DNA from 2 places in the Peribacillus sp. NJ4 genome. Region 1 is predicted to be linked to the other one. Evidence: a T-box and tRNA genes for the amino acid it is inferred to sense, from the RefSeq annotation. Region 1 holds a T-box; the other holds one or more tRNA genes.
The links. The T-box of region 1 lies ahead of thrS (threonine--tRNA ligase). A T-box ahead of a tRNA ligase gene usually reads a tRNA of that ligase, here a tRNA-Thr.
Positions count from the first base shown of each region.

Region 2: it encodes a tRNA-Thr, which carries the amino acid that the T-box ahead of thrS (threonine--tRNA ligase) is inferred to sense. The anticodon was not compared.

Region 1 covers NZ_JAUCFQ010000001.1:1,281,067-1,296,444, forward strand. The annotation lists gene QUF94_RS06420 (aspartate aminotransferase family protein) at 1-465, shown strand, start outside; gene QUF94_RS06425 (CoA transferase subunit A) at 476-1,174, shown strand; gene QUF94_RS06430 (3-oxoacid CoA-transferase subunit B) at 1,159-1,821, shown strand; gene QUF94_RS06435 (thiolase family protein) at 1,841-3,022, shown strand; gene QUF94_RS06440 (peptidase) at 3,034-4,359, shown strand; gene QUF94_RS06445 (amino acid permease) at 4,514-6,007, shown strand; gene QUF94_RS06450 (DUF7010 family protein) at 6,386-7,042, shown strand; gene QUF94_RS06455 (hypothetical protein) at 7,081-7,356, opposite strand; T-box leader at 7,478-7,697, shown strand; T-box leader at 7,726-7,949, shown strand; T-box leader at 7,979-8,200, shown strand; gene thrS (threonine--tRNA ligase) at 8,259-10,166, shown strand; gene QUF94_RS06465 (hypothetical protein) at 10,179-10,319, opposite strand; gene QUF94_RS06470 (hypothetical protein) at 10,455-10,616, opposite strand; gene QUF94_RS06475 (LysE family transporter) at 10,582-11,208, opposite strand; gene QUF94_RS06480 (hypothetical protein) at 11,467-11,634, shown strand; gene QUF94_RS06485 (MFS transporter) at 12,178-13,413, shown strand; gene QUF94_RS06490 (hypothetical protein) at 13,476-13,718, opposite strand; gene QUF94_RS06495 (amino acid permease) at 13,791-15,209, shown strand; gene QUF94_RS06500 (ribonuclease J) at 15,260-15,378, opposite strand, start outside.
Region 2 covers NZ_JAUCFQ010000001.1:700,578-715,955, reverse strand. The annotation lists gene QUF94_RS03660 (o-succinylbenzoate--CoA ligase) at 1-646, opposite strand, end outside; gene menB (1,4-dihydroxy-2-naphthoyl-CoA synthase) at 733-1,551, opposite strand; gene menH (2-succinyl-6-hydroxy-2,4-cyclohexadiene-1-carboxylate synthase) at 1,553-2,374, opposite strand; gene menD (2-succinyl-5-enolpyruvyl-6-hydroxy-3-cyclohexene-1-carboxylic-acid synthase) at 2,371-4,122, opposite strand; gene QUF94_RS03640 (isochorismate synthase) at 4,115-5,524, opposite strand; gene QUF94_RS03635 (1,4-dihydroxy-2-naphthoate polyprenyltransferase) at 5,823-6,743, shown strand; gene QUF94_RS03630 (TraR/DksA C4-type zinc finger protein) at 6,890-7,516, shown strand; gene QUF94_RS03625 (hypothetical protein) at 7,518-7,640, shown strand; tRNA gene QUF94_RS03620 (tRNA-Glu) at 7,682-7,753, opposite strand; tRNA gene QUF94_RS03615 (tRNA-Ser) at 7,757-7,847, opposite strand; tRNA gene QUF94_RS03610 (tRNA-Asn) at 7,849-7,923, opposite strand; tRNA gene QUF94_RS03605 (tRNA-Ile) at 7,936-8,012, opposite strand; tRNA gene QUF94_RS03600 (tRNA-Gly) at 8,018-8,091, opposite strand; tRNA gene QUF94_RS03595 (tRNA-His) at 8,096-8,171, opposite strand; tRNA gene QUF94_RS03590 (tRNA-Phe) at 8,188-8,263, opposite strand; tRNA gene QUF94_RS03585 (tRNA-Asp) at 8,287-8,362, opposite strand; tRNA gene QUF94_RS03580 (tRNA-Met) at 8,369-8,442, opposite strand; tRNA gene QUF94_RS03575 (tRNA-Ser) at 8,545-8,637, opposite strand; tRNA gene QUF94_RS03570 (tRNA-Ile) at 8,658-8,734, opposite strand; tRNA gene QUF94_RS03565 (tRNA-Met) at 8,745-8,821, opposite strand; tRNA gene QUF94_RS03560 (tRNA-Ala) at 8,850-8,925, opposite strand; tRNA gene QUF94_RS03555 (tRNA-Pro) at 8,943-9,019, opposite strand; tRNA gene QUF94_RS03550 (tRNA-Arg) at 9,031-9,107, opposite strand; tRNA gene QUF94_RS03545 (tRNA-Leu) at 9,117-9,205, opposite strand; tRNA gene QUF94_RS03540 (tRNA-Gly) at 9,218-9,292, opposite strand; tRNA gene QUF94_RS03535 (tRNA-Leu) at 9,301-9,382, opposite strand; tRNA gene QUF94_RS03530 (tRNA-Lys) at 9,391-9,466, opposite strand; tRNA gene QUF94_RS03525 (tRNA-Thr) at 9,489-9,564, opposite strand; tRNA gene QUF94_RS03520 (tRNA-Val) at 9,575-9,650, opposite strand; rRNA gene rrf (5S ribosomal RNA) at 9,662-9,777, opposite strand; rRNA gene QUF94_RS03510 (23S ribosomal RNA) at 9,896-12,828, opposite strand; rRNA gene QUF94_RS03505 (16S ribosomal RNA) at 13,004-14,554, opposite strand; gene QUF94_RS03500 (hypothetical protein) at 14,983-15,168, shown strand; gene QUF94_RS03495 (DMT family transporter) at 15,201-15,378, opposite strand, start outside.

The sequences.
Region 1 (15,378 bases):
GGACACACATATAGTGCAAATCCTCTATCTGCAGCCGTTTCATTGGAAGTACTTTCCTACATTGAGGGAAATGACCTGGTTCAGGCGGCTGAAGAAAAAGGTCAATATCTGTTTAAGAAGCTGCAAGGGTTGGCTGGGAAATTCGACATCATTGGTGATGTACGGGGGAAAGGGCTTCTCCTCGGACTTGAGTTTGTCTCCAATCGGATATCAAAAACGCCATTCGACTTGCAAATCGGCCTGACTACTAGGCTTGTCAACAAGGCTTTTGCGAAGGGATTGTTGATCTATCCTGCTGCAGGTGCGATTGAAGGAATCGCTGGTGATGCGGTTATCCTATCTCCGCCATTAATCATTACGAATGAAGAAATCGATCGCCTCGTCAAGATACTGGAAGCTTCCCTTGAAGAGTTGCAGCGTGAATTGCACTCGGAAGGTTTGATTGAGGACATGCAGGCTATTTAGGAGGAACGGTATGAAACAGGTCATTACGAAGAAAAACAAAATTGTGACCCTGGAAGAAGCACTGGAGCATATTTCCGATGGATGCACGCTCATGTATGGCGGATTTGGCGGAGTGGGGACTCCCCCCACGCTCGTGCAGGGTATCCTGGCCAAGGGTGTTAAGGATTTGACCTTGATTGGCAATGATACTGGATTCCCTGATATCGGCATAGGCCGGCTAGTGACTGCTGAAAGGGCAAAGAAAGTCATCGCCTCACATATCGGATCCAATCCTAATGCCGGCAGGCTCATGACTGAAGGAAAGCTGCAAGTGGAGTTTTCACCGCAAGGGACATTAGCAGAACGGATTCGTGCTGGCGGTGTAGGCTTAGGCGGGATTTTTGTCGATGTCGGGATTGGCACGATAGCCGAAGAAGGCAAGAACAAGATGGTCATAGAAGGAAAAGAATATTTAGTGGAAACCGCGTTGACCGCTGAAGTCAGCATCGTCCATGCGAAAAAGGCAGATTCGCTGGGGAATTTAGTGTACGACAAGACTGCATGCAATTTCAATCCGCTGGTAGCGATGGCTGGGGCCTTCACGATTGCGGAAGTGGAAGAAATTGTTCCTGCAGGCGAATTGGATCCGGAGTGTATTGCCACACCAGGCATTTATGTAGATATGGTGATTCCGACAAAAGGGGTGAATTGGAAATGGGCATGGCAGTAGATGTACGAAATCGCATCGCGAAACGCGCCGCCAAGGAAATCGATGACGGATTGATCGTCAATTTAGGCATCGGCATCCCTACCTTGGTGGCCGACCATATACCTCAAGATATCCATGTGCTGTTCCATGCGGAAAATGGCGTTCTAGGTACAGGTCCAAGTCCGGATCCGGGGAAAGAAGATCCTGCCCTCTGTAATGCAGGAGGGTTCCCGATTACCACTGTAATGGGCGCTTCTTACTTTGACAGTGCAACTGCATTTGGAATGATCCGGAAAGGATACATCGACATCACCATCCTTGGAGCCCTGGAAGTCAGTGAAAAGGGAGACTTGGCGAATTGGATCGTCCCAGGTAAGCGGGTGCCGGGGATGGGCGGTGCGATGGAGCTTGCCCAGAAAGCCAAAAAGGTGATCGTCCTGATGAATCACGTGAATAAGCAGGGTGAATCGAAGATATTGAAGACCTGTACGCTTCCGTTGACGGCAAGGCAGAGTGTGGATTTAATCATCACAGATATGGCAGTCATGGAAGTTACGGAAGAGGGATTGGTGCTGAAGGAAGTCATGGCGCCATATACCGTTGATGATGTGATAAGGAATACGGAGGCAACGTTGAAAATCCATGCTGCTGTCAACACCATTGAATAGGTAAGAGGAGGAAAAAAGCATGAATGAGGTTGTCATCGTTGCTGGAGCGCGAACTGCAGTTGGATCCTTTGGCAAATCACTACGGAATGTTAAAGCTACCGAATTGGGCCGTCAAGTATTAGAAGGTTTAATGGATAATTGTGAGTTAGGTAAAGAAAAGGTAAATGAAGTGATTTTCGGACATGGCTATGTCCATGGAGGCGGACTTAACTCGGCCCGAATTTCGTCGCAGATGGCATGTTTCCCACACAGTGTCCCAGGCCACGTTGTAATCAAAGCATGTGGATCAGGTTTAAAGGCCATTACCAACGCCGCTTTAACTATCGCTGCTGGTCAAGAAGACGTAATCATTGCCGGCGGAGTGGAGAGCATGAGCAATGTGCCTTATATCGTGAAAAATAGATGGGGCGGTAAATTTGGAAACGTAACGATGGAGGATGCTCTGCTGGCAGATGGATTAATATGTTCCTTGGGAAATGAGCATATGGGAATAACTGCCGAGCGCTTGGCTGAAAAATACGGTATCCGTCGTGAAGAACAGGATCAATTTGCTTATCAAAGCCACAAGAAGGCTTGGAAAGCTATAGTAGAGGGTCGCTTTGATAGAGAAATTATTTCGCTTAAAATCAAGGATCGAAAAGGACTTCAAATCTTCAACCATGACGAAGGGGTACGCGAGGACATTCATCTAGATCAACTAGCCAGTCTTCCAGCAGTATTCAAAAATGAAGGAACCATTACGGCAGGAAATGCCTGTCCTATGAATGATGGAGCTGCAGCTGTACTATTAATGTCCAAGCAGCAAGCAGAAGAAAAGGGATTAAAACCGCTCTTGAAAATAAAGGCTTTCGCCAGTGCAGGAGTTGAACCTGGAGTTATGGGGATTGGACCCGTACCAGCGACTCGAAAGGCATTGGCAAAAGCAGGTCTATCGTTAGAGGATATCGGACTGTTTGAACTAAATGAAGCCTTTGCTGCCCAAGCACTTGCAGTGATCAAGGAGTTAGATTTGAATCAGGATATTGTCAATGTCAATGGAGGGGCAATTGCACTTGGTCACCCTGTAGGAGCAACAGGTGCAAAATTGACAGTCACACTGATGCATGAAATGTTGCGTTCACAAGTTAAGTACGGAATGGTAACGTTGTGTATGGCAGGTGGAATGGGACTTTCAGTAATCTATGAGAATATGTGTATTTAAGGAGGATAAAAGTGCCGGATATAAAAAAACGGATAAACCAATGGATTAAGGATCATCGGGAAGAAGGAACAGACCTATTGCAAAAAATGGTACAAGCCCCGAGTACGCAAGGAAATGAAGCCGGGGCACAGGCCATCGTCGCCGAAAAGCTGGAGGAAATGGGTTTGCAGATCGATAGTTGGGAACCTGACGGCGGCGAACTGAAGAAGCATTCTTATTTCCATTCTCCACGAAGTGATTTCTCCAACAGCCCTAATGTGGTGGGAATCATGAAAGGGACTGGAGGTGGCCGTTCCATCATTTTGAACGGGCACATCGATGTGGTTCCTGACGGTGACCGGGCACAATGGGACGACGATCCATATAGTGGAGCCATTAAGAATGGAAGAATGTTTGGACGTGGCGTAACCGATATGAAAGGGGGCAATGTATCCCTGATCCTTGCCATGCAGGCATTGAAGGAAAATGGCATCCAATTAAAAGGAGATGTCATTTTTCAAAGTGTGATTGAAGAAGAAAGCGGCGGGGCCGGAACATTAGCAGCCGTCCTGAGGGGATATAAAGCCGATGCTGCCCTTATCCCTGAACCGACGAATATGAGGATTTTCCCGAAACAGCAGGGCTCGATGTGGTTCCGGGTCCATGTTAAAGGACGGTCAGCCCATGGCGGAACAAGGTATGAAGGCGTTAGTGCCATTGAAAAAAGCATGACCGTCATCAATCATATTCGTGCCTTGGAAGAAAAGCGAAATGCACGTATCATTGACCCGCTTTATCAGAACACGCCTATTCCGATTCCAATCAATCTAGGTGTCATTGAAGGTGGCAATTGGCCGTCATCCGTTCCAGACCTTGTGAAAATCGAGGGGAGGATGGGCGTTGCGCCGGAGGAAACGATGGAGCAGGCGAAGGACGAAATGGCTGACTGGTTAGTGCAGCTGAAAGAAGTGGACGAATGGTTCAAGGAAAACCCGCCCGTATTGGAATGGTTTGGGGCACGCTGGGTTCCAGGAGCAATTGATGTAGAGCATGAACTGATGAATGCGCTTGTTCATCAATATCGGCGAGTTGCTGGCAAGGACCCGGTCATTGAAGCCTCCCCGTGGGGAACGGATGGGGGATTGCTGACACATGTCGGTGAAACGCCCGCAATCGTGTTCGGGCCTGGAGTGACCGAGGTTGCCCATTATCCAAATGAATACATCCTACTCGACAATGTCTTCTCGACAGCGGAGATCATTGCCCTTACTTTAATTCAATGGTGTGGAATGGAACAAGATCAGGATGAGGCTATTCCTGTAGGGAATAAGCTGACGATTCAAGGCAATGGCAATTAAACCGGATAGTAGACTAGCCAGTAAATATCAGGATTTTCCTTAACTGCAATAAAGTCTTCCACAAAAAGGTTGTGGGAGACTATTCATATCTAAAAATATCTCTTTTACTATTTCTTGAACTTTTAATATTAAAAGAAAATGAGGTAGGAACCATATGGACATGAATCTCATTAATAAGCAAGAACCGACAGTTAAAAGGAATCTCAATGATAAGCAAGAACCGACAGTTAAAAGGAATCTCAAAGCAAGGCATATGACCATGATAGCCATTGGCGGTTCAATAGGAACCGGATTATTCCTGGCAAGCGGGGCAACCATCCAGAGTGCAGGGCCCGGTGGTGCCCTCGCTGCATATGCATGCATTGGAATCATGGTTTATTTCCTTATGACGAGCTTAGGGGAAATGGCGACATATATGCCTGTATCGGGATCATTTTCCACCTATGCCACACGCTTTGTAGATCCCGCATTCGGCTTTGCACTTGGCTGGAATTATTGGTTTAACTGGGCAGTCACCCTTGCCGTGGAAATAGCTGCAGCAGCCATCATCATGAAATTCTGGCTCCCTGATGTACCCAGCCTTATCTGGAGTGCATTATTTCTTGGAATCGTCTTCACCCTCAACGCCCTGTCCATTAAAAGCTTTGGTGAATCTGAATATTGGTTTGCTTTAATAAAAGTCGTCGCCATCATTTTCTTTATCATTATTGGATTATTGACCATCTTAGGGGTTTTTGGCGGAAAGGTGATCGGGTTTGAAAACTTCACCATGGGTGAGGCACCATTCAAAGGAGGATTTTTATCGATCATCAGTATCTTTCTAATAGCGGGATTTTCTTTTCAAGGCACGGAACTGGTTGGTATTGCTGCCGGAGAAAGTGAGGAACCCGAAAAAAATGTTCCGAATGCCATCCGCCAAGTATTTTGGCGCATCCTATTGTTTTACATCGGTGCCATCCTGATACTAGGTCTGTTAATTCCTTATACGAGTCCAAGTTTGCTGAACGGGGATGTAGAAAATATTTCTGTAAGCCCTTTCACACTTGTTTTTGAACGCGCAGGACTTGCATTCGCGGCATCCGTCATGAATGCTGTCGTGTTAACTTCCTTACTATCTGCAGGGAACTCGGGGCTTTATGCATCAACGCGGATGTTATGGTCGATGGCAAAAGATAATCAAGCTCCCAAATTCCTCGCCAAGGTCAATCGCAGGGGAATCCCGATGAATGCTTTGCTTATCACGGCATTAATTGGGGGACTCGCCTTCTTGACCTCCATTTTTGGGGACCATGTATTTACATGGCTATTGAACGCATCGGGGCTAACGGGCTTCATCGCATGGATTGGAATTGCCATAAGCCATTATCGCTTTAGACGTGCCTATGTTGCACAAGGTGGTGACTTAACCGAATTGAAATATAAAGCAAAATGGTTTCCATTCGGTCCGATTTTTTCATTCGTCCTTTGCATGGTCGTCATAGCAGGACAAAACTATGAAGCATACCTAAGCGGCAGCATCGACTGGTATGGCGTCGCTGTCTCCTATATCGGATTACCGATATTCCTGGCAATTTGGTTAGGTTACAAGATTTATCATAAAACCAAATTAGTTTCATTGAAAGATTGCCAATTTGATAAAACCATTTAGCTGATAGGAATAGAAAAACCTGAGACCCCTTTGGGGACTCAGGTTTTTTGTTAATTAAGAAATTGCTTAATTAGACGCCGATACTGTATGAACCTAGTTATATCGACGAAAACCCAGTTATATCTCCGAAAATAGAAATATATCGACGAAAAGGGCAATTATCTCATTATGGAGGTAAGTAGACATATTCTCTTAGGTCCCCGATAAAAAAGGTCGTTTTATTTGCTGCCAGCCCATTCAATGTTGGCTGAAGGTGAAGTGGCACCATAATAGTCAATGCTTTGGCATTTTTGCAGTTTGGGCTGCATGGCTTAAGACCGTGATGATGAATAATCGGGGAGTGAGCGCAATACTATTATTCTATGTACGATATTACCTGTGGATGAAAGGAAACTGATGATGCAAACCTCAAGACTCATATCGAAAGAGGCGTTTCGCGGTTCTGGAATTGGCGTCATTTTCATGGCATTATTCGGCACGTTGTGGGCAGGTACCGGTGTAATGGGATTGCAAGGGTGGGGGTTTCCTTACGTGGAACTTGCTGCCATATTCGTAGGAATCATAATGGTTATAGAGGGCATTTCATTAATATATGCATCACAAAAAATGCCCGATCAAGTTTCAGAAAATGGGGCTAGGCGTTTGAAACGTATGAATTTCTGGTTTAATATCGTTTTCATTGCCGAAGGTTTGCTGATTGGGATTGCCATCGCCATCTGTAATATGATCAATCAGACCGATCTTATTCCTGGAGTCATCGCCATTATTGTAGGGATTCATTTTTTACCTTTGGCGGCGCTTTTCCAAATCAAGGTCTACTATGCAACAGGAGTGCTTCTCTGTTTATTGGCGCTTATCACATTGCTTATTGTGCCAGACACCGTCATGTTTGGGGAGCATCAAATCCTTGCACCGTTATCCTTGCTTGGCTTTGGATGCGCGCTAATTCTTTGGACCACTGGACTGACATTATTGCTTAGTGTAAAGAATCCAAGGGAAGCGAAAGAGGAAAATTCACACAATGAAAATCAATAGGAAACATACAAAAACCCGTCGTGGCGAACGGGTTTTGATTAATTTTTCATCCAGGTTAATAGCCTGATGATTTGAAATGGTTCATTCCAAACCAGAATGAAACTTAAAAGAAAGAAGGCAGCCACAGCCAGAAGCTTCGTCTTTCCTTTTTCACTTTTTAACATGGCCCCGAAACTAAATAACATACCAATAAGTAACGCACCGAATCCTGAGACCATTAGAAGCTCGAAGGATTTTGGTAAAAAAAAGGCGCAGCAAAATGATACGGCACCAATCACTGCAAATACGAAAGACCAATTGCTTAAACTTTTCATGACGACTCCTTTTTTACTAATTATACCAATTTAGTGTTTGTAATGAAATGAAAAAATTTGAGGTTGTCACTTATGGGAATATATTGTAATATATATAACAATATAAAAATCCATTTACATTTTAGAAGCATTGATAAGGACATGAATCATTTTTACGGTCTGCAGAGAGGGAAGGGCAGCTGCGAACTTCCTGGCTTAGGAAACTGATTTACCGCCTTTGAGCCATATCGGTGAACGAAAGTAACTGATATCGTCTAAGCTACGTTACAGCTCCAGAGCCATAAGTAATCTACTTATGGGAAATTGGGTGGAACCACGGGTATAACGCACTCGTCCCTTACTTAGGGATGGTGCGTTTTTTATTTTTATAATATTGCCATGATAAGGACATGAATCATTTTTACGGTCTGCAGAGAGGGAAGGGCAGCTGCGAACTTCCTGGCTTAGGAAACTGATTTACCGCCTTTGAGCTATATTGGTGAACAAGAGTAACTGATATCGTCTAAGCTGCGTTACAAGCTCCAGAGCCATGAGTGTTTTTTGCTTATGGGAAATTGGGTGGAACCACGGGTATAAACGCACTCGTCCCTTATATAGGGATGGGTGCGTTTTTTTATATAAAAATATTGCCATGATAAGGACATGAATCATTTTTACGGTCTGCAGAGAGGGAAGGGCAGCTGCGAACTTCCTGGCTTAGGAAACTGATTTACCGCCTTTGAGCTATATCGGTGAACGAGAGTACCTGATATCGTCTAAGCTGCGTTACAAGCTCCAGAGCCATGAGTGTTTCTTGCTTATGGGAAATTGGGTGGAACCACGGGTAAACGCACTCGTCCCTTGAATAGGGATGAGTGCGTTTTTTTATTATAAAAAGGGGTGTTTATGTGATGGGTGAAAAAATGATTAAGGTTCAATTCCCGGATGGGCAGCAAAAGGAATATCCGCAAGGGATGACAGTGGAAGGTGTGGCAGGGTCAATCAGCTCAAGTTTAAGGAAAAAGGCAGTAGCAGGAAAACTGGATAAGCAACTGGTTGATCTAAGTTTCAAGTTGAATAAGGATGCCGAACTGTCGATTTTGACTCTGGATTCGGATGAAGGTTTACAAGTTTTACGACATACATCGGCGCATGTTTTGGCTCAGGCTGTGAAAAGAATATACCGAAATGTGGAATTAGGGATGGGGCCAGTCGTGGAAGATGGTTTTTACTATGATTTTAAGTTAGATCATCCTTTGAGCTCAGAAGATTTACAAGCTATTGAAAAAGAGATGGAACATATCATAAGTGAAAATCTTGAAATTAAAAGGATCGAAGTGTCTTATGCAGAAGCTGTGAAGTTATTCCAGGATAGAGGGGAGTCATTCAAGTTGGATATAGCAAAGAATATCCCTAAAGATGAAAAACTAACGGTCTATCAACAGGGGGAATTCGTCGATCTTTGCAGAGGACCGCACCTTCCATCCACATCATTTGTAAAATCGTTCAAATTGACTCGTGTATCGGGAGCCTATTGGCGGGGAGATAATCAAAATGAAGTTCTTCAAAGGGTGTATGGCGTGGCTTTCCGAAAGAAAAAAGATTTACAGGATCATTATAAATTCTTGGAAGAGGCGGCCAAACGCGATCACCGAAAATTAGGGAAGCAGTTGGAGTTATTCATGTTTTCGGAGGAAGCTCCTGGAATGCCGTTTTATTTACCGAAAGGACAAATCGTTAGAAATGAATTGGAGAAGTTCTCGCGGGAGCTTCAGACTGAAGCTGATTACGACGAAGTTCGGACTCCTTTCATGATGAACCAGCGGTTATGGGAACAATCGGGTCACTGGGATCATTACCATGAGAATATGTACTTCACTGAGGTGGATCAAACAAAATTCGCTATGAAGCCAATGAACTGTCCAGGTCATATGCTTATTTTCAAAAACAATCTTTATTCTTACAGGGATTTACCCATCCGGATGGCCGAGTTCGGTCAAGTCCACCGTCATGAATATAGCGGTGCATTGAACGGGATGTTGCGGGTCCGTACATTTTGTCAGGATGATGCCCACATTTTTGTTCGGCAGGATCAAATCGAAAGTGAAATTAAACAAGTGTTTCATCTGATTGATAAGGTGTATCTCACTTTTGGTTTCGAGTATTCGGTGGAACTCTCGACACGTCCAGAGGATTCAATGGGCGATGATTCCCTTTGGGAAGCTTCTGAAACAGCCTTGAAAAATGTTCTGGAAAGCATCGGGATACATTATCAGTTAAATGAAGGGGACGGGGCATTTTATGGACCGAAAATTGATTTTCATATTAAAGATGCATTAAAACGAAGCCATCAATGTGCAACAATCCAACTTGATTTTCAGATGCCCGATAAATTTGATCTGACTTACATCGATGAAAATAATGAAAAAGTTCGTCCGGTCGTCATTCATCGTGCCATATTTGGGTCGATCGATCGTTTTTTTGGAATCCTGATAGAACATTTTGCCGGTGCTTTTCCGGTATGGCTTGCCCCGGTGCAAGTACAGATCATCCCTGTCTCACAAGTTCATTTGAATTATTGTTTAAAGGTTCAAAAAGAACTGAAGAATCAAGGCATAAGAGTGAAAATTGATGATCGGAATGAAAAGCTGGGGTATAAAGTCAGGGAAGCGCAGATGGGGAAAATCCCATATATGCTGGTCCTTGGCGATAAAGAGGAGAAAGAAAATGAAGTGAATGTCCGGAAATACGGGGAAAAAGAATTTGAAAATGTCGCAATAGAAACGTTCATCAAGAAAATGGTCCAGCAAATAAAAGAACGTAGCATCTAATATGAAAGCAGCTTAATCCAAATTCACGAGTAAATGCACGAAATTCACGAGTAAATGGGCGAAATTCACGAGTAAATGCACGGAATTCACGAGTAAATGGGCGAAACTCACGAGTAAATGCACGGAATTCACGAGTAAATGCGCGAATTTCACGAGTAAATGCCCATTGGATTAGGTTTGGATAAAAAAAGACAGCCGAATATATCGGCTGTCTTTTTTTATCTATCTACAAATCCATACCCAGCCAACGCCAGGAATGAACTGTTGGAAACAGTTAAAGTAAGATTATTAATACGAACTCACGAGTAAAGCATCGAAATTCACGAATAAATCCGCCAAACTCACGAGTAAATGCCTGAAATTCACGAGTAAAGCACCAAAACTCACGAGTAAATGCTTACAGCTCCTTAAATCTTTATGTAAACAAAACTTTGGCTGCCTGGATGGCAAAGTAAATGCCAATCCCTATAAGGGATATTCCTGAAATGATCGAAATGCCCATTAAAATAGGTTTGGATAAGAAACGTCTGAAGGTGCTGGCGATGAGGGCCATTGTGAAATCCCAGGTTAAGAGGCCGATAAGGATGCCTGAACTGTATAAAAGTAGATGATCCATATCATATTTAGAAGCGGAGTTAGCGAGAATGGATCCATAAATTCCTAGCCAAAACAAAATGGATAAAGGATTCGAAAGGGACATGATGAATCCTGTTAGGAATGAAGAAAAAAGGGAATCTCTCGCTTTTCGTACATTCACTTCAATCTTACCTGCACTAAGCAGACTTTCGATTCCGGTATAGGTCAGGACGAAAAAGCCAAAAAGCCACAAAAATGTCTTCATGAAGGAGCTGTCCAAAAAGTGGACAACACCGAAAAAGACGAGGGCTATAAAAACAAAATCCGCTAAAATGGCACCCCAGCCAAAAATCCAGGCATGCCAAAAACCTTTCTTGATCCCTTTGTCCAATTGTGCAGCGTTAATGGGACCGATAGGAGCCGCCAGTGATAAGCCCAATAATACATAGCTGAAAAAAACACCCAATTCATCACCTCATCGTTTGTTACATCTTCGCTTATTTGAATGTATTCAAACAATTAGACTTGTACCACCTTTTTAGTCCTTTTTTTGAGTGGATATGGTGAATTTAGTCGGGTTTGCTCCTTATGGATGTACCTAGTCGTGACCTGGATGTTTTTGTACCAACGTAGAAAGGTCCTTCATCATGTAATTTAGTCAAATGGAAAGACGTCAAATATGCATGCATTAAACCAGGGTTCAAAAGGGAATTGGAGGATAATTATGCCGGAATTATCAATGCCAAATAAGTACAAAACAATCTTTGATATCATGCGTACTGATATCGCTATTAATGAAATAAAGGATCATTTTGAAGAAGGACTTTCAACTGCGTTAAACCTAATAAAAGTATCAGCCCCTATTGTTCTAAAAGAGGGTAATGGTAATTAAAGTTTCCAAAAACGAAAATCATACGGGGCTCGAATATCATAAGTCCGTATTGGAAGGAAATCTTCCATATTCAATAGGTGGAGGAATAGGCCAATCCAGATTATGCATGTTTTTGTTGAAGAAAGCACATATTGGCGAGGTTCAGGTTTCGGTATGGAATGACCAAATAGTAAATGATTGCAATGAAAAGAATATTATTCTTTCATAGTTAAACACGATAGCTGATTAATAGCAGGGACTCTCGAAGGAATGCGAAAGGATACATGTTAGGAAGCGCGTAATCGAGTGACATTTGAAATGCAGGGAAACCCATTCATTTAAAGAATGGGTTTTTTGGTTTAAAGTAGAATGAATCCATATTATAAAGTCGAGGCAAACTAGAAGAGGAAAGTCCTAAAGGGGTAATTTTGGCACTAATAAATATTATTGCCCTATAACATAATAATTAAAGACATCTAAAAAATGATGCACAACAAATTGATTACACAGATATGTTACCTTTTATGCAATAAGTTGCTTTTATAATGGATGAGGAGTGTAAGTATGGAAGGTCATGAGAAGCAAAAAAATGATGTGAGCGTGTGGTGTCTCATCAGTATGGCATCGATTCCATTGGTAATGACACTAGGAAATTCAATGCTTATCCCTGTTTTGCCGATTTTCGAGGAAAAGGTGGGAATATCTTCATTTCAATCAAGTATGGTGATTACAAGCTATTCTGTTGCATCTATTTTCTTAATTCCTATTGCTGGTTATTTATCAGATCGATTCGGAAGGAAGATGGTGATCCTGCCAAGCCTTGTCCTTGCCCTGATCGGCGGCTTGATCGCGGGTTATGCATCATGGAAAATGGATGATCCCTATACATGGATCATCATTGGGAGAGTATTGCAAGGGATTGGTGCGTCTGGAGCCTCGCCGATCATTTTGCCTCTAGTGGGGGACCTATACAAGGATGATGATGAAAAAACCAGTTCTTGCTTGGGTATCATTGAAACCTCGAATACATTTGGTAAAGTCCTTAGTCCAATATTGGGTTCCCTTTTTGCCGCATTTATCTGGTTTTTACCATTCTTCTCGATTTCATTCTTCAGTTTAATATCTATTGTCTTGGTCTTTTTCTTTATAAAGGTACCAAAGGAGAAGGATGAACCGAAGAAATTTAAAGAATTCTGGCATGATACGAAAAAAATATTCAAGCAGGAGGGAAAATGGTTATATACAGTTTTCCTGATTGGTGTATTTGTCATGTTGGTTTTGTTCGGTGTTCTTTTCTTTTTGTCTGACAACCTTGAAAAAGTCCATGATTTGCATGGAGTCAAAAAAGGTTTCGTGATAGCGATCCCGCTGTTTTTTCTTTGTGTATCTTCTTATGTTGCAGGGAAAAAAATCAAGGGAGAATTACCAATCATGAAAATGATCATCATGATCAGTATAGCTGTCCTTTCAATCAGCCTTGTTTTTGTCGGTTTTACAAAAGAAAAGGTTTTCCTTCTATTACTCATAACGAGCATAGTTGGCATAGCAATTGGTGCGTTATTGCCGACACTCGACGCAATCATCACTCAAAATATAAAAAAGGAACAGCGGGGGACGATTACCTCTTTCTACATGTCATCAAGGTTCATCGGAGTTGCGGCAGGCCCGCCGGTTATGTCCCTTGTCATGAAAAATCATGTCAATATGACCTATATCATTTCGGGAATCATTGGCATATGCATTGTATTGATTGTTATGAAATTCATTAGTTCAGATAAAAAAGAAGCAGCTGTTAGCTAAAAGGCTTCGAAAAGCATACCAAGGAAAATTTTAAAAAGCCGGGTTTTTCCACACGGATTTTTTTATGTGTAATTCGCGTGAAAAGTGTTATCCCATCGCGGGATGATTTTTCTTGGTCTTACCTGCTGGGATTTTTTTGTATTGGCATTAACGAATGGATTTCGCAGGTTCTTAAATGGAAAAAGCTTAATGGCGATTTCGATCATCTCTGGATCATCACTGATCGGCTTTGGGATTAATTTTGCTGCCATCCTAACATAATTCTTAATGCTTAAGTTTATTACATAAGGTATTTGATTAATCATCTGGAAAGATTCTTCCTTGCATAATTCATTGTGGCATTATCAACACTATGAATGATGGAAGGGGGTAATGTTATGACAACAAAAGCCAATTGCAGTTCAGCGAAAGGGAAGGCTGGTCAAGATTCCAAGGCATCAGGTGAACAACAAGGCGATATGAAATGGTGGCAGCTATCATTGGTCGGTGTAGGCTGTACGATCGGGACAGGGTATTTCCTCGGATCGACCATTGGGATTAAAACGACGGGGCCATCCATTGTATTTTCATTTGTATTGGCTGCACTAGGTACCTACATCGTTTATAATCTGCTTGCTAAGATGACGGCAGCCGATCCTCAAGAGGGTTCTTTTTGTTATTATGCCAATAAAGCATTTGGAAGATGGGCTGGCTTTAGCTGTGGCTGGAATTATTGGTCCTCCAATATATTGATCATGGGAAGTCAACTTACTGCGCTTTCGCTATTATCACAATTTTGGTTCCCTAAAGTACCGCTGTGGCTATTTGCATCAGGTTTTGCCATAGTTTCAATCGTGGTGGTATTGCTGGGAACCAAAGGGTTCGACAGAGTGGAAAACATCCTTGCGGTAATTAAGACAGCAGCGATCGTAATGTTTATCATTATTGCAATATGTGCCGTTTTCGGCTGGTTTGGTCTTAATGGAGGGAAACCGCCCTCATTTCCTAATACGTACAATGAATTATTCCCAAAAGGGCTAACAGGGTTTTGGACATCCCTTATCTATGCTTTTTATGCGTTTGGCGGCATTGAGGTCATTGGACTGATGGCGATGCAGCTTAAAAATAAAGAAGATGCGCCAAAGGCAGGGACAATCATGCTCTTGGTTCTTACTATAATATATGTCGTTTCATTGGGATTAGCCGTGACCATGATATCGTTAGGGGCATTCAGTGAAAAAGAAAGTCCATTCGTTTCGGCATTGGACAGTTATCACCTGACATTTTTCCCGCACGTTTTTAATGGTGCGATCATCATTGCCGGATTCTCGACGATGACCGCTTCACTATTTGGTGTAACCAATCTATTGGTAACGCTCTCCAATGATGGGAATGCACCCTCGGTATTCATGCAAAAGATCAAGAAATTCAAGGATCTTCCACTGCCCTCACTGGGGCTTGGAGCCTTAGGTCTTTTAGGATCGATCATCACTGCCTTGCTCCTGCCAGGCAAGATTTATGAATACATTACAACATCTGCTGGAATATTACTTTTGTATAACTGGGCATTCATCATTCTTTCTTCATTCAAAATCTTGGAAAATAAGATGTGGAGTAAGATTACGGCCGTTTTCGGACTTCTTTTAATTTTAGCCGCCGTAAGTGGTACCCTGCTTGAAAAAGAAATACGACCAGGGTTCTTCATAAGCCTTTTATTCATCGTGATCATCGGTCTTGCTGCCGTTTTCATGAAGTTCAAGGTTTGGAATAAGAACAAGGCGATGGCCGCAAGAGCCAGTAAATCGGAACTGGATTGAAAAAAAGGAACTCGACTATATAAAGTCTAGTTCCTTTTTATGTGTTGGCGCTAAATCTCAATGATTATCGGAAGGATCATTGGTTTTTTCTTAGTTTGGGTAAAGAGATATTGCCCCAGTTCCTTCTTTATGGTTTGTTTAATGATATTCCATCGGTATATTTTATCAC
Region 2 (15,378 bases), 580 kb from region 1:
TCATGCCATAAATCACATTTTTCATCAGGATGGATAAGCCGCTAATATGAAAGATCGGAACCGCGCAATACCAAGAATCCTCCTCATGCAATCCAAGGTTCAGAACCGACCCGACGGCACTCCACCAATGATTGCCGAAGGTTTGGATCACACCTTTTGGATTTCCTGTCGTACCTGATGTATACATGATCGTAGCGGTATCCTCAAGGTAAAACTCTTGAAGTATCTCTGCCTTGCCCTCATCCGGCAATTCTTCCATTAAGTGAAGGTTTAAATCAGGGAGAATACCGCCAATATCCGAGAGTTTGTCGGTGAAGGTACCTTCTGAAACCAGATAAACGGTCTCACTATCTTCAATCTGCCAGGACAACTCTTTTGCCGTTAACTTATTATTCAGCATCACAATCTTCACACCAAGATAAAATAGTGCGTGGATAGCGACAACACCATCAATATGATTACGGAGTAAAACCGCGCATGAATCGCCAGCCCTCAGACCAATGTTAGAAAGCTTGCCAGCCATCTTCTCCGATAATGTATGCAGTTCAAGAAAGCTATACGTATGACCTTCAAACTCAATTGCCGGACGATCTGGTGAAAGATGCGCCCGATTTTTCAGCCAGTTCGGCAACTTTTCTTCTGCCATGTTTGCTTAGCCTCCTCCATTTGGATATAGAAAACAGCCCGGCGAATATCCGCCAAGCTGTCAGTCTCATCGATTCACGCGTTTCATTAAGGGAAACGAGGGAATTGTCCAAAGTCCGGATTGCGTTTTTCTTTGAATGCATCGCGGCCTTCTTTTGCTTCTTCTGTTGTATAGTATAAAAGTGTAGCGTCACCAGCCAATTGTTGAAGACCTGCAAGGCCATCAGTATCAGCGTTCATTGCCGCTTTCAAGAAACGAAGTGCCGTTGGGCTCTTCTCAAGCATTTCTTCACACCATTTAACCGTTTCCGCTTCTAATTGGTCTAAAGGTACGACTGTGTTGACCAATCCCATATCCAATGCTTCCTGGGCATTGTATTGACGGCATAGGTACCAGATTTCACGTGCCTTTTTATGACCGACGATACGTGCCAGGTAGCCAGAACCATAACCAGCATCAAAGCTTCCAACATTCGGTCCAGTTTGTCCGAAGACTGCATTGTCAGCAGCAATCGTTAAGTCACAAACCACATTCAAGACATTACCTCCACCAATTGCATAACCTGCGACCATGGCTACGACTGGTTTTGGAATGACGCGAATCAAGCGTTGTAAATCAAGAACGTTTAGACGTGGAATGTTATCTTCACCTACATATCCGCCATTCCCACGTACACTTTGGTCTCCGCCTGAACAGAATGCTTTGCCGCCTACACCCGTTAAAATAATGACACCGATGCTGGAATCATCACGCGCCCTTGCGAATGCATCAATCATTTCCGCAGTCGTTTTTGGCGTGAATGCATTATGTACATGCGGTCGGTTGATGGACACTTTTGCAATCCCGTTATATTTTTCATATAAAATTTCATCATACTCACGTATTGTTTCCCATTGTATCGTCATCTTAATTCCTCCTTCGATTTCTCTTTAAAAACTCACTTATTATTTTACCAAACTTTTCTCCATCTTCCACATGAATCGCATGTCCCGCACCATTTATTATTTTCCATTCAGCCCGCTTCAGCTTTTTTTTCATCGAGGCAGCAATTTCACAAAACTTAGGATCGAATTCACCGGTTACAAGGAGCACAGGAAAATCAAGGGTTTTCAGTTCTTCCCAGTAAGAAGCTTGACTGCCGGTCCCCATACCGAGAAGGCTATTGTAAAGGCCGGCAGGGACATTTGCCATCCGCTGTTCCCGGATGGCCGACCTGGTTTTGGCCGGCAGCCGTTTTTGACTTTCAAACAACGGGATGTTTTCCCATTGATCCACAAAAGCTTCCATGCCATTTTCAAGAATCCTTTCGGCAAGCTTCCTATCATTTCGTCTTCGGATTTCCCGCTCCTCTTCTGTTAAAAGGCCTGGTGAAGCGCTTTCCAATATCAATGTATCAACATACCCAGGATATAAACAGGCAAATCCCAATCCAAGCCTTCCGCCCATCGAGTATCCAAGGATATGGGCTTTCGTGAAATGTAACGCATCCAAAATATCCTTGATATCTTCAGCCACTCGCTCCATCTCATACCTTCGATAATCAACTGGTGATGCAGACATGCCATGACCTATGATGTCGACCATGATCATTGTATACCGCTCACGCAAAAGCGGAATGAGGAATTTCCATGTATCCCGATTTCCCGTAAATCCGTGCAAAAGAACAAGAGGATCTCCATTTCCCGTTATTTCAACAGCATAATTGACATCCTTGATGACAAAATTCATGATATTTCCCTGTCTAACACCATTTTTATTTCCTGGGAAACAAAACTCCACAAATTTCGATGCTTTTGTAAATTGGACTCTCTTTCTGTCGGTACTTCAATGATTTTCAGACCTTGCATTTCAAATGACTCTGTAAATACCTTCTTTAACTCATCCCAATTTTGCACCTTGCTGTATTTACCGCCGTAAAGCTGGGCAGCATGGGAAAAATCAAGACCGTGAGGCGTCCCGAATAGCGTTTCGAAATGTTCTCTCTCATTCGCCTGTGGCAAGAAGGAGAAAATGCCGCCCCCATCATTATTGATCAACAATATCGTGATGTTTTGTTTTTGAAGTTTAGCCGCAAGCAAGCCATTCATATCATGGAAAAAACTTAAATCCCCGATTGCCAGTACGGTATTTTTCGATACCGTACTTACGCCAAGCGCAGTGGAAACGACACCATCGATGCCATTCGCCCCTCGGTTTGCAAAGGTCTTGATTCCCTTTCCATTATTCAAAAAGAATGTATCCAAATCACGTATGGGCATACTATTCCCGACAAACAAAGTGGATCCCGATGGCATCATATCAGCTAACAGGGAGAACAGCTTGCCTTCACTTAACTCCCCTTCATCCTTGATGGAGGCTAAGGCATTCTTCGTCGCTCCGTTGACGGTTTGCCATAAACCAAGCCATTCATCATCATTGGCCTCAGTAATATTTTCAACAACACGCTTGCAGAAATCTTTCTCTTCGCTGTAAATCATGTTAGTTGCCAATCCTGCTGGCTCACGCCAACCTGCACCGCCATCGACGACCAAAGTGGTTGCCTGTTTTTGTTTTTTCATGAATAACAATAAGGGTTTAGAAACAGGCATTGCCCCGAAACGCAATATCACTTCCGGCTTGAAAGCCGCTTTTACCGCTTCATCGCGCAGAAACGTATCGTACGCATCAATTATGACGTCTTTGCCGTGACTCCCGCTCCTTAACTGGGAAAGAGGGTCAGCCAGTACCGGAAAAGCAAGTTTATCCGCTAATGCGACGATGGCTTCCTTCATCTCTGGATGCGGTAATTCGCCACATACAATCAACCCTTGCCTAGCTTGTGACAAAGTAGTTGCAACAGCTTCTATTTGTGATGCGGACAATGACCGTTCTCCACTGTCAATCAACACTGCAGGCGTCATTTTATTTTGCCGATACTCCTTTGCTTGCTCCAGATCCGGAATCAATGGTTCACGAAGCGGGAAATTCAAATGTACAGGCCCTGCAGGTTCACTTGCCGCTGTAGCCACTGCCCTTGCACCGACCGTTCTTGCATACCGCATCATCTCATCCGTGCTTTCAGGAAGTGCCATTTCGACAAACCATTTTACTTGTCTACCATAAAGATGAATCTGGTCGATTGCCTGTGGGGCGCCGACATCACGCAATTCATGCGGACGATCAGCGGTAAGTACAATAAGCGGCACCCTTGAATAAAAAGCCTCAATGACGGCTGGATAAAAGTTTGCAGCGGCTGTACCGGACGTACAAAGAAGTCCGACAGGTTCCTTTAAGGCCTTAGCCAAACCAAGGGCAAAAAAAGCAGCCGAACGCTCATCCACATTAATATGAACTTCGATATCAGGGTGTTCCACTAGCAACAAAGCTAGGGGTGTGGATCGTGAACCCGGGCTCACCACCACATGCTTCATCTCATTTTGTGCCAGCTCATCGACAAATGAAGCAGCATATGCTGTCAATGCATCTCGGTCATTCATTAAGATTTCCTCCTAAAGCACTTAACATCGGATTGAATTTAATCCCCGTTTCCCGGAATTCACTTTCGGGAGTCGAATCCTCAACTACGCCGCATCCAGCAAAAAGCGATGCCTCATTGTTCTGTATAAGCGCAGATCGTATCCCTACAGCGAATTCCCCATTTCCATACGTATCCACCCAGCCTAGAGGACCCGCATAAAAGCCGCGTTCAAGACCTTCCATTTCCCGGATTCGGACAACGGCCTTTTCTTTTGGAAGTCCGCCCATAGCCGGTGTAGGATGTAGTTTCTCGACGAATTCAAAAATCGTGACACCTTCCTTGGATATTCCGCGGACCGGTGTATATAAATGCTGGATATGACGGTTTTTCATAAGTTTCGGTTCGGCCGGAACAATTACCTTTTCGCATACAGAATCAAAGGCATTCGATATCATCGACACGACATATTGGTGCTCTTGTAAATTCTTTTGGTCATGAAGCAATTCATCACCAAGACAAACATCTTCTTCCTCATCTTTCCCTCGCCCCATCGATCCAGCAAGACAGGTAGAAAATACTTCATTTCCCTGTTTCTTAATTAAACGTTCAGGAGTGGCACCGACAAAACAGTCACCACCAGCTTCCAAACTGAAAATATAGCTTAATGGCTGCTCAGCAATCAATTGTTCAAGCACTTTCCCTGAATCGATGGAACGCTCAAAAACCAGTCGAAGCTCCCTCGCCAAAACGATTTTGTCGAGATCTGTCGTCTTGATTTCCTGAACAGCCTCAGCGACCGTCCGTTTCCATTCGTCAGGTTTGACTTCCCTCTGCTTAACCAGGGAATTGTGACCCAATCCAGTGTCATCCAAGCTTTCGAAAAGGAAAGCTTCCCGTTCATTTATCATATCTATGAAGAGTTTTTCTGAATCATCAGGCGAACAAAGTAAGTTTGTCGTTAAGTAAGCTTGTTTCCCCACTATTGATAGCATGAAGGCAGGTATATAAAACAGGTTGTCCCCGAATTGATTCCAAAGGAGCGTACTGTTAGTTTCATAATCAAAAGAAAAGCCCCCAAACAGTAAAGGACCGGTCGCTTCTACATCAGTCAATCCTGTTTTGACAGCAGTATTCTGCAGTTTGATCCAGCTCTTTTCGACTTCTCTATAACGTTCGGCATTCGATGCCGCTTTGAGTTTCTTAACATTGCCTAAGCCGGTGATGGTTATTTCCTTTGCAGGGTCCTCCCAGAAAAAGCGTTCACCCGCGTACCGTTCTCTTCCAGCTTGATAAAATGAAAGGGGGTTCGTGCAATTAACTTTCTTAATATGACTGAATAGAACTTGATCATTCAAGTCCTTCGCCTTTTGTATAGCTGAAGCCAGTCCCTGAAACTGCCCAGTTTCTTCTGAGATAGCCAAAAAAATCCCCCCAAATGTACATTTTAAAAGCTTTTTAACCTATTTAAAGATACACCTCCATTCAACCTCATGTCAATAAAACGCCCCTATACCGAGCGATTCATGCCTGCTTTTTTCCTTATTATATGAATCTTAGCGAATGAAGAGAAATATCCTTTATTTTGGAAGAGAATCGTCCACGAAATCAATTGACACCCTTACCTAATTTTCCTATCCTTATTAGGATAACCTTTTGTGCAACATTTCAATATTTGTTATAATTTCGAGAGAACCAATAATGAGTTTGAGGAGAGAAATAATGCAAACAGAATACGACGGACTTCCCCTTAAACGGACCTGGAAGATTTGGTGGGAGTTAATTCGTCCACATACACTAACCGCAGCTTTTGTCCCGGTCTTACTTGGAACTATGATTGCACTTTTGGATGATGGAGTGAATTGGTTACTATTCGCTGCCATGATGATTGCAAGTATCCTGATTCAAGCTGCAACCAATTTATTCAATGAATACTATGATTTCAAGCGAGGCTTGGATACGGAGGAATCCGTAGGCATCGGTGGCGGAATCGTCCGTCATGGGATGACCCCCAAACTCATCATGACCTTGGCCCTTGGCATGTATGCCATCGCACTCATAATCGGAATCTATATCTGTGCCGCATCATCTTGGTGGCTTGCTGCAGTAGGACTGGTTTGCATGCTTGTCGGCTATCTTTATACAGGCGGTCCCCTACCCATTTCATATACACCATTCGGGGAACTTTTTTCTGGATTGTTCATGGGCTTTTTGATAATCCTGATCGCCTTTTTCATTCAAACCGGTCATGTTTCCTCAACAGCCATCTTAATTGCCATTCCAAGTGGAATATTGGTCGGGTTGATCAACTTATCCAATAACCTCCGTGACCATGATGGGGATAAGGCACATGGCCGCAAAACCATGCCTGTAGTGATGGGCAGGAAAAACGCCCTGAAATTCATGGCAATCATGTTTGCCTTCTCTTATCTATGGCTGGTTGGGTTAGTCCTTACCGGAAACGTAACAGCGTGGATTCTCCTTGCCTTCCTAAGCATCCCTAAAGCCATGGCCGCAATCAAAGGCTTCGTAGGTAAAACGCAGCCGATCACCATGGTGCCAGCAATGAAAGCCACGGCCCAGACGAACACCTTCTTTGGCTTACTCATGGCCATTGGATTATTCATCAGCTATCTAATATGATCTCCAAGGACTGAGCTCATCCGCTCAGTCCTTTTTTCTATCTTCCGTTCCATTTTGTTTTCCTATACTACGATTCGGGTAATAGATAATACAACCATCTTACCAATATAAAATGAGATATGGACTTTAGAAGGAGTGAAACGGATATGGCAACCAAACAGCAAATGCAAAAATTCAAAAAAGAACTGCTTCAAGAAAAAGATGAGCTTGGAAACAGGATTCAAAATGATGAACAATCCGTTCTGGATAAAAGCCAGACTGAATCCGTAGGGGAATTATCATCCTATGATAATCATCCTGCTGACCTAGGAACAGAATTATTCGAGATGGAACGGAACCAAGCATTGGATGAGCATGCACAATCTGAAATGGAGAAAATCGAAGAAGCATTGAATGCCATAGATGAGGGTACGTATGGCCATTGTGAAACCTGTGATATAGAAATCCCCATCGATAGGCTTGAAGCGATCCCAAGCACTCTTTACTGTGTCGAGCATGCCCCAGAACGGCCTACTATACAAGACCGACCAGTGGAAGAGGATATATTGATTCCATCTAAGGGTGATCATTTTGAAAATCGTCATGGAAATGAAATAGTGGATAAAGAGGATAGCTTTGGTGAAGTCGCCAAATTCGGTACATCCGAAACGCCATCTGATTACACCGGCGATCATGACAATTATAATGATCTTTATAAAACCGAAGATGAAACGGATGGATTTCCAGAAGACTATGAAGGATTTGCAGCAAATGATATCGAAGGAAAAAAATAGGGTGGATATACCGAACAAAAAGCAAAAGGAATATGAAGATACATTAGATGAAGAAAATATCGATTCCCAGCTTGGAAACATTCCTTATAAACAAAAAGATACTTATATCAATGAAAAGAAATGAAAAAAAGAAGCATACATGAATGTATGCTTCCTTTTTTGTTATGACCCGTACGGGATTCGAACCCGTGTTACCGCCGTGAAAGGGCGGTGTCTTAACCGCTTGACCAACGGGCCAAATGGCGGAGAAGGAGGGATTTGAACCCTCGCGCCGCTCGCGCGACCTACACCCTTAGCAGGGGCGCCTCTTCAGCCTCTTGAGTACTTCCCCATGGCTCCGCAGGTAGGACTCGAACCTACGACCGTTCGGTTAACAGCCGAATGCTCTACCACTGAGCTACTGCGGAACAATATGAATATGGTGGGCCTAAATGGACTCGAACCATCGACCTCACGCTTATCAGGCGTGCGCTCTAACCAGCTGAGCTATAGGCCCATATTTGGAGCGGGTGAAGGGAATCGAACCCTCATCATCAGCTTGGAAGGCTGAGGTTTTACCACTAAACTACACCCGCGAAATGGGGCGACTGATGGGAATCGAACCCACGAATGCCTGAACCACAATCAGGTGCGTTAACCACTTCGCCACAACCGCCGTAATATGAAAGATATGGTGGCTCAGGACGGAATCGAACCGCCGACACAAGGATTTTCAGTCCTTTGCTCTACCGACTGAGCTACTGAGCCACATTTGTATTAAATTTAAAAAATGGCGGTCCCGACGGGAATCGAACCCGCGATCTCCTGCGTGACAGGCAGGCATGTTAACCGCTACACCACGGGACCTAATAATTGCGGGGACAGGATTTGAACCTGCGACCTTCGGGTTATGAGCCCGACGAGCTACCGGACTGCTCCACCCCGCGACGGTAATAATGAAACGATTTGCATCAAGTTTTCGTGAATATTGTTTTTTCGCTTCCTCTATGTAAGGTTGTTTCAAAACAACTTGCTGCTTTTTAAAAAAATGGAGGAGGTAGAGGGATTCGAACCCCCGCGGGATTTGACTCCCCTGTCGGTTTTCAAGACCGATCCCTTCAGCCGAACTTGGGTATACCTCCACGGCTTTAAAAAATGCATATGGTGGACCTTGTAGGACTCGAACCTACGACCGGACGGTTATGAGCCGTCTGCTCTAACCAGCTGAGCTAAAGGTCCTTATATTTATTGGTAGCGGCGGAGGGGATCGAACCCCCGACCTCACGGGTATGAACCGTACGCTCTAGCCAGCTGAGCTACACCGCCAATATAATATAAGTATCTGATTGAAAAATGGTGGAGCCTAGCGGGATCGAACCGCTGACCTCCTGCGTGCAAGGCAGGCGCTCTCCCAGCTGAGCTAAGGCCCCATTCATTAAAAATCACGTGGTCGGGAAGACAGGATTCGAACCTGCGACCCCTTGGTCCCAAACCAAGTGCTCTACCAAGCTGAGCTACTTCCCGCAATAAAAACATGGTGCGCCCGGCGGGAGTCGAACCTACAACCTTCTGATTCGTAGTCAGATGCTCTATCCAATTGAGCTACGGGCGCATATTAAGATGGTGCCGAGGACCGGAATCGAACCGGTACGGTAGTCACCTACCGCAGGATTTTAAGTCCTGTGCGTCTGCCAGTTCCGCCACCCCGGCACATACGAAAAGTGGAGCGGAAGACGGGATTCGAACCCGCGACCCCAACCTTGGCAAGGTTGTATTCTACCACTGAACTACTTCCGCATGAAAGATGCGGGTGAAGGGACTTGAACCCCCACGCCTTGCGGCGCCAGATCCTAAGTCTGGTGCGTCTGCCAATTCCGCCACACCCGCATATAAAATGGTGAGCCATGAAGGATTCGAACCTTCGACCCTCTGATTAAAAGTCAGATGCTCTACCAACTGAGCTAATGGCTCGTGCTTGTACTATTTCAAAATATGGTGCCGGCAAGAGGACTTGAACCCCCAACCTACTGATTACAAGTCAGTTGCTCTACCAGTTGAGCTACACCGGCAGGTGTAAAATGGTGGAGGATGACGGGATCGAACCGCCGACCCTCTGCTTGTAAGGCAGATGCTCTCCCAGCTGAGCTAATCCTCCATATAAAACCTGCTTGGCGACGTCCTACTCTCACAGGGGGAAACCCCCAACTACCATCGGCGCTGAAGAGCTTAACTGCCGTGTTCGGAATGGGAACGGGTGTGACCTCTTCGCTATCGTCACCAAACATTGTTAACATTTTTTTAAGACATATATTATTATAACGTCTTTTCGAAAAAATGCAAGAAGAAATTTTCATTCCTTCAAAACTAGATAATAAGAAGGTATTTCATTTTTTTAAAGCGTTGGTTAAGTCCTCGATCTATTAGTATCAGTCAGCTCCACATGTCGCCACGCTTCCACCTCTGACCTATCAACCTGATCATCTTTCAGGGATCTTACTAGCTTGCGCCATGGGAAATCTCATCTTGAGGGGGGCTTCATGCTTAGATGCTTTCAGCACTTATCCCGTCCGCACGTAGCTACCCAGCTATGCCTTTGGCAAGACAACTGGTACACCAGCGGTGCGTCCATCCCGGTCCTCTCGTACTAAGGACAGCTCCTCTCAAATTTCCTGCGCCCGCGACGGATAGGGACCGAACTGTCTCACGACGTTCTGAACCCAGCTCGCGTACCGCTTTAATGGGCGAACAGCCCAACCCTTGGGACCGACTACAGCCCCAGGATGCGATGAGCCGACATCGAGGTGCCAAACCTCCCCGTCGATGTGGACTCTTGGGGGAGATAAGCCTGTTATCCCCGGGGTAGCTTTTATCCGTTGAGCGATGGCCCTTCCATGCGGAACCACCGGATCACTAAGCCCGACTTTCGTCCCTGCTCGACTTGTAGGTCTCGCAGTCAAGCTCCCTTGTGCCTTTACACTCTACGAATGATTTCCAACCATTCTGAGGGAACCTTTGGGCGCCTCCGTTACTCTTTAGGAGGCGACCGCCCCAGTCAAACTGCCCACCTGACACTGTCTCCCACCCCGATAAGGGGCGCGGGTTAGAATTTCAATACAGCCAGGGTAGTATCCCACCAACGCCTCCACCGAAGCTAGCGCTCCGGCTTCTCAGGCTCCTACCTATCCTGTACAAGCTGTACCAAAATTCAATATCAGGCTGCAGTAAAGCTCCACGGGGTCTTTCCGTCCTGTCGCGGGTAACCTGCATCTTCACAGGTACTATAATTTCACCGAGTCTCTCGTTGAGACAGTGCCCAGATCGTTACACCTTTCGTGCGGGTCGGAACTTACCCGACAAGGAATTTCGCTACCTTAGGACCGTTATAGTTACGGCCGCCGTTTACTGGGGCTTCGGTTCAAAGCTTCGCTTGCGCTAACCTCTCCCCTTAACCTTCCAGCACCGGGCAGGTGTCAGCCCCTATACTTCGCCTTGCGGCTTCGCAGAGACCTGTGTTTTTGCTAAACAGTCGCCTGGGCCTATTCACTGCGGCTTTTCCGGGCTATTCACCCTAAAAAGCACCCCTTCTCCCGAAGTTACGGGGTCATTTTGCCGAGTTCCTTAACGAGAGTTCTCTCGCACACCTTAGGATTCTCTCCTCGCCTACCTGTGTCGGTTTGCGGTACGGGCACCTTACATCTCACTAGAGGCTTTTCTTGGCAGCGTGGAATCAGGAACTTCGGTACTATATTTCCCTCGCCATCACAGCTCCGCCTTAATGGAAACGGGATTTGCCTCGTTTCCGGCCTAACTGCTTGGACGCGCATATCCAACAGCGCGCTTACCCTATCCTTCTGCGTCCCCCCATCGTTCAAACGATGTATAGGTGGTACAGGAATATCAACCTGTTGTCCATCGCCTACGCCTTTCGGCCTCGGCTTAGGTCCCGACTAACCCTGAGCGGACGAGCCTTCCTCAGGAAACCTTAGGCATTCGGTGGAAGGGATTCTCACCCTTCTTTCGCTACTCATACCGGCATTCTCACTTCTAAGCGCTCCACCAGTCCTTCCGGTCTGACTTCAACGCCCTTAGAACGCTCTCCTACCATCGACACCTAATGGTGTCAATCCACAGCTTCGGTGATACGTTTAGCCCCGGTACATTTTCGGCGCGGAGTCACTCGACCAGTGAGCTATTACGCACTCTTTAAATGGTGGCTGCTTCTGAGCCAACATCCTGGTTGTCTAAGCAACTCCACATCCTTTTCCACTTAACGTATACTTTGGGACCTTAGCTGGTGGTCTGGGCTGTTTCCCTTTCGACTACGGATCTTATCACTCGCAGTCTGACTCCCAAGAATAAGTATTTGGCATTCGGAGTTTGACTGAATTCGGTAACCCGTTGGGGGCCCCTAGTCCAATCAGTGCTCTACCTCCAATACTCTCATCTTGAGGCTAGCCCTAAAGCTATTTCGGAGAGAACCAGCTATCTCCAGGTTCGATTGGAATTTCTCCGCTACCCACACCTCATCCCCGCACTTTTCAACGTGCGTGGGTTCGGGCCTCCATTCAGTGTTACCTGAACTTCACCCTGGACATGGGTAGATCACCTGGTTTCGGGTCTACGACCTCATACTCATTCGCCCTATTCAGACTCGCTTTCGCTGCGGCTCCGTCTTATCAACTTAACCTCGCATGAAATCGTAACTCGCCGGTTCATTCTACAAAAGGCACGCCATTACCCATTAACGGGCTTTGACTACTTGTAGGCACACGGTTTCAGGATCTATTTCACTCCCCTTCCGGGGTGCTTTTCACCTTTCCCTCACGGTACTGGTTCACTATCGGTCACTAGGGAGTATTTAGCCTTGGGAGATGGTCCTCCCTGCTTCCGACGGGATTTCTCGTGTCCCGCCGTACTCAGGATCCACTCAGGAGGGAACGAAGTTTCAACTACAGGGTTTTTACCTTCTTTGACGGACCTTTCCAGATCACTTCATTTACCCCGTTCCTTTGTAACTCCATGTTGAGTGTCCTACAACCCCAAGAGGCAAGCCTCTTGGTTTGGGCTAATTCCGTTTCGCTCGCCGCTACTCAGGAAATCGCATTTGCTTTCTCTTCCTCCGGGTACTTAGATGTTTCAGTTCCCCGGGTCTGCCTTCAGTACCCTATGTATTCAGGTAAAGATACTGTTCCATTACGAACAGTGGGTTTCCCCATTCGGAAATCTCCGGATCAAAGCTTACTTACAGCTCCCCGAAGCATATCGGTGTTAGTCCCGTCCTTCATCGGCTCCTAGTGCCAAGGCATCCACCGTGCGCCCTTTCTAACTTAACCGTTAAAAAGATCTTACAGATGCTTTGAAAAAAATTAATTGCCTTCTATCTATTATCTAGTTTTCAAGGAACAAAGCAGAAAGAATCCATCACATCGTGATGCTTGTCTTTCCTATTTGAATGAATTACTCATTCAAAACTGAACAAAACAAAAGCGCTCTCGTAATTATCCTTAGAAAGGAGGTGATCCAGCCGCACCTTCCGATACGGCTACCTTGTTACGACTTCACCCCAATCATCTGTCCCACCTTAGGCGGCTGGCTCCATAAAGGTTACCTCACCGACTTCGGGTGTTACAAACTCTCGTGGTGTGACGGGCGGTGTGTACAAGGCCCGGGAACGTATTCACCGCGGCATGCTGATCCGCGATTACTAGCGATTCCGGCTTCATGTAGGCGAGTTGCAGCCTACAATCCGAACTGAGAATGGCTTTATGGGATTCGCTTACCTTCGCAGGTTTGCAGCCCTTTGTACCATCCATTGTAGCACGTGTGTAGCCCAGGTCATAAGGGGCATGATGATTTGACGTCATCCCCACCTTCCTCCGGTTTGTCACCGGCAGTCACCTTAGAGTGCCCAACTGAATGCTGGCAACTAAGATCAAGGGTTGCGCTCGTTGCGGGACTTAACCCAACATCTCACGACACGAGCTGACGACAACCATGCACCACCTGTCACTCTGTCCCCCGAAGGGGAAAGCCCTATCTCTAGGGTTGTCAGAGGATGTCAAGACCTGGTAAGGTTCTTCGCGTTGCTTCGAATTAAACCACATGCTCCACCGCTTGTGCGGGCCCCCGTCAATTCCTTTGAGTTTCAGCCTTGCGGCCGTACTCCCCAGGCGGAGTGCTTAATGCGTTAGCTGCAGCACTAAAGGGCGGAAACCCTCTAACACTTAGCACTCATCGTTTACGGCGTGGACTACCAGGGTATCTAATCCTGTTTGCTCCCCACGCTTTCGCGCCTCAGTGTCAGTTACAGACCAGAAAGTCGCCTTCGCCACTGGTGTTCCTCCAAATCTCTACGCATTTCACCGCTACACTTGGAATTCCACTTTCCTCTTCTGCACTCAAGTTCCCCAGTTTCCAATGACCCTCCACGGTTGAGCCGTGGGCTTTCACATCAGACTTAAGGAACCACCTGCGCGCGCTTTACGCCCAATAATTCCGGACAACGCTTGCCACCTACGTATTACCGCGGCTGCTGGCACGTAGTTAGCCGTGGCTTTCTGGTTAGGTACCGTCAAGGTACCAGCAGTTACTCTGGTACTTGTTCTTCCCTAACAACAGAACTTTACGACCCGAAGGCCTTCTTCGTTCACGCGGCGTTGCTCCGTCAGACTTTCGTCCATTGCGGAAGATTCCCTACTGCTGCCTCCCGTAGGAGTCTGGGCCGTGTCTCAGTCCCAGTGTGGCCGATCACCCTCTCAGGTCGGCTACGCATCGTCGCCTTGGTGAGCCATTACCTCACCAACTAGCTAATGCGCCGCGGGCCCATCTATAAGTGACAGCCGAAACCGTCTTTCCATCTTCTCTCATGCGAGAAAAGAACGTATCCGGTATTAGCTCCGGTTTCCCGAAGTTATCCCAGTCTTATAGGCAGGTTGCCCACGTGTTACTCACCCGTCCGCCGCTAATCTCAGGGAGCAAGCTCCCATCGATTCGCTCGACTTGCATGTATTAGGCACGCCGCCAGCGTTCGTCCTGAGCCAGGATCAAACTCTCCGAAGAAATGTTTGACTTGCTCATTTTGCTTTTTTGATAGTGTGTGCTCACTTAAAATTTAACGTTGACGCTTTGTTTTGTTCAGTTTTCAAAGAGCAATTTCTGTCGTTTCTCTCAGAAGCGACTTCTATAATGTAACACATTGTGTCACGTTTCGTCAACAACTTTTTTAAAAATATTTTTCAACAACTTGTTAGCTGTTTAAGTTGCTGTCTTAGCGACAAGAAATAATATACCATGTACCAAAAATGTTTGCAATATGTTTTTTAAAACTTTTTTCAAAAAAAACGTTTTTTTCTTTTTCCCTCTATATATCCTTCATTATCATCCCCCCTGCTTCCTTGACCAATAGCATGGTACATGAATGAACGAAGCATATTTCCAAAGAAACACAAATAGACTTATAAAGATATCTTTTCCCATGAGGTGAAGCAATGAATCTATCATTAATCGGATTACTCATTTCTTACAGTATGGCCCTTTACTTATTCAGTACTGCTTTTTATGAAGCCATCAGGTTCAGCAGAGAAAAAGGCAAGGTGAATGGTACGACATTTTTATTCAGCTTTACTTTCGCTATGATTTTCACACGAATCACCTATTTGTTTCATCCCTATTAAATAAAAGCAGTAAGTCAGGAGACTTACTGCTTTTATACGGAGACTTGTGTTTCTTCCCGTACCCTACTTTTCTTTTCATCCTTCAGGAACATCATCAAACCGCCCAATATGATGGTACCTCCCAGGACCTGCGTCCATAGTATCGGTTCATCTAATATGAAGTAAGCCAGAACCGTCGCTCCAACCGGTTCAAGTAAGATTCCCATCGAA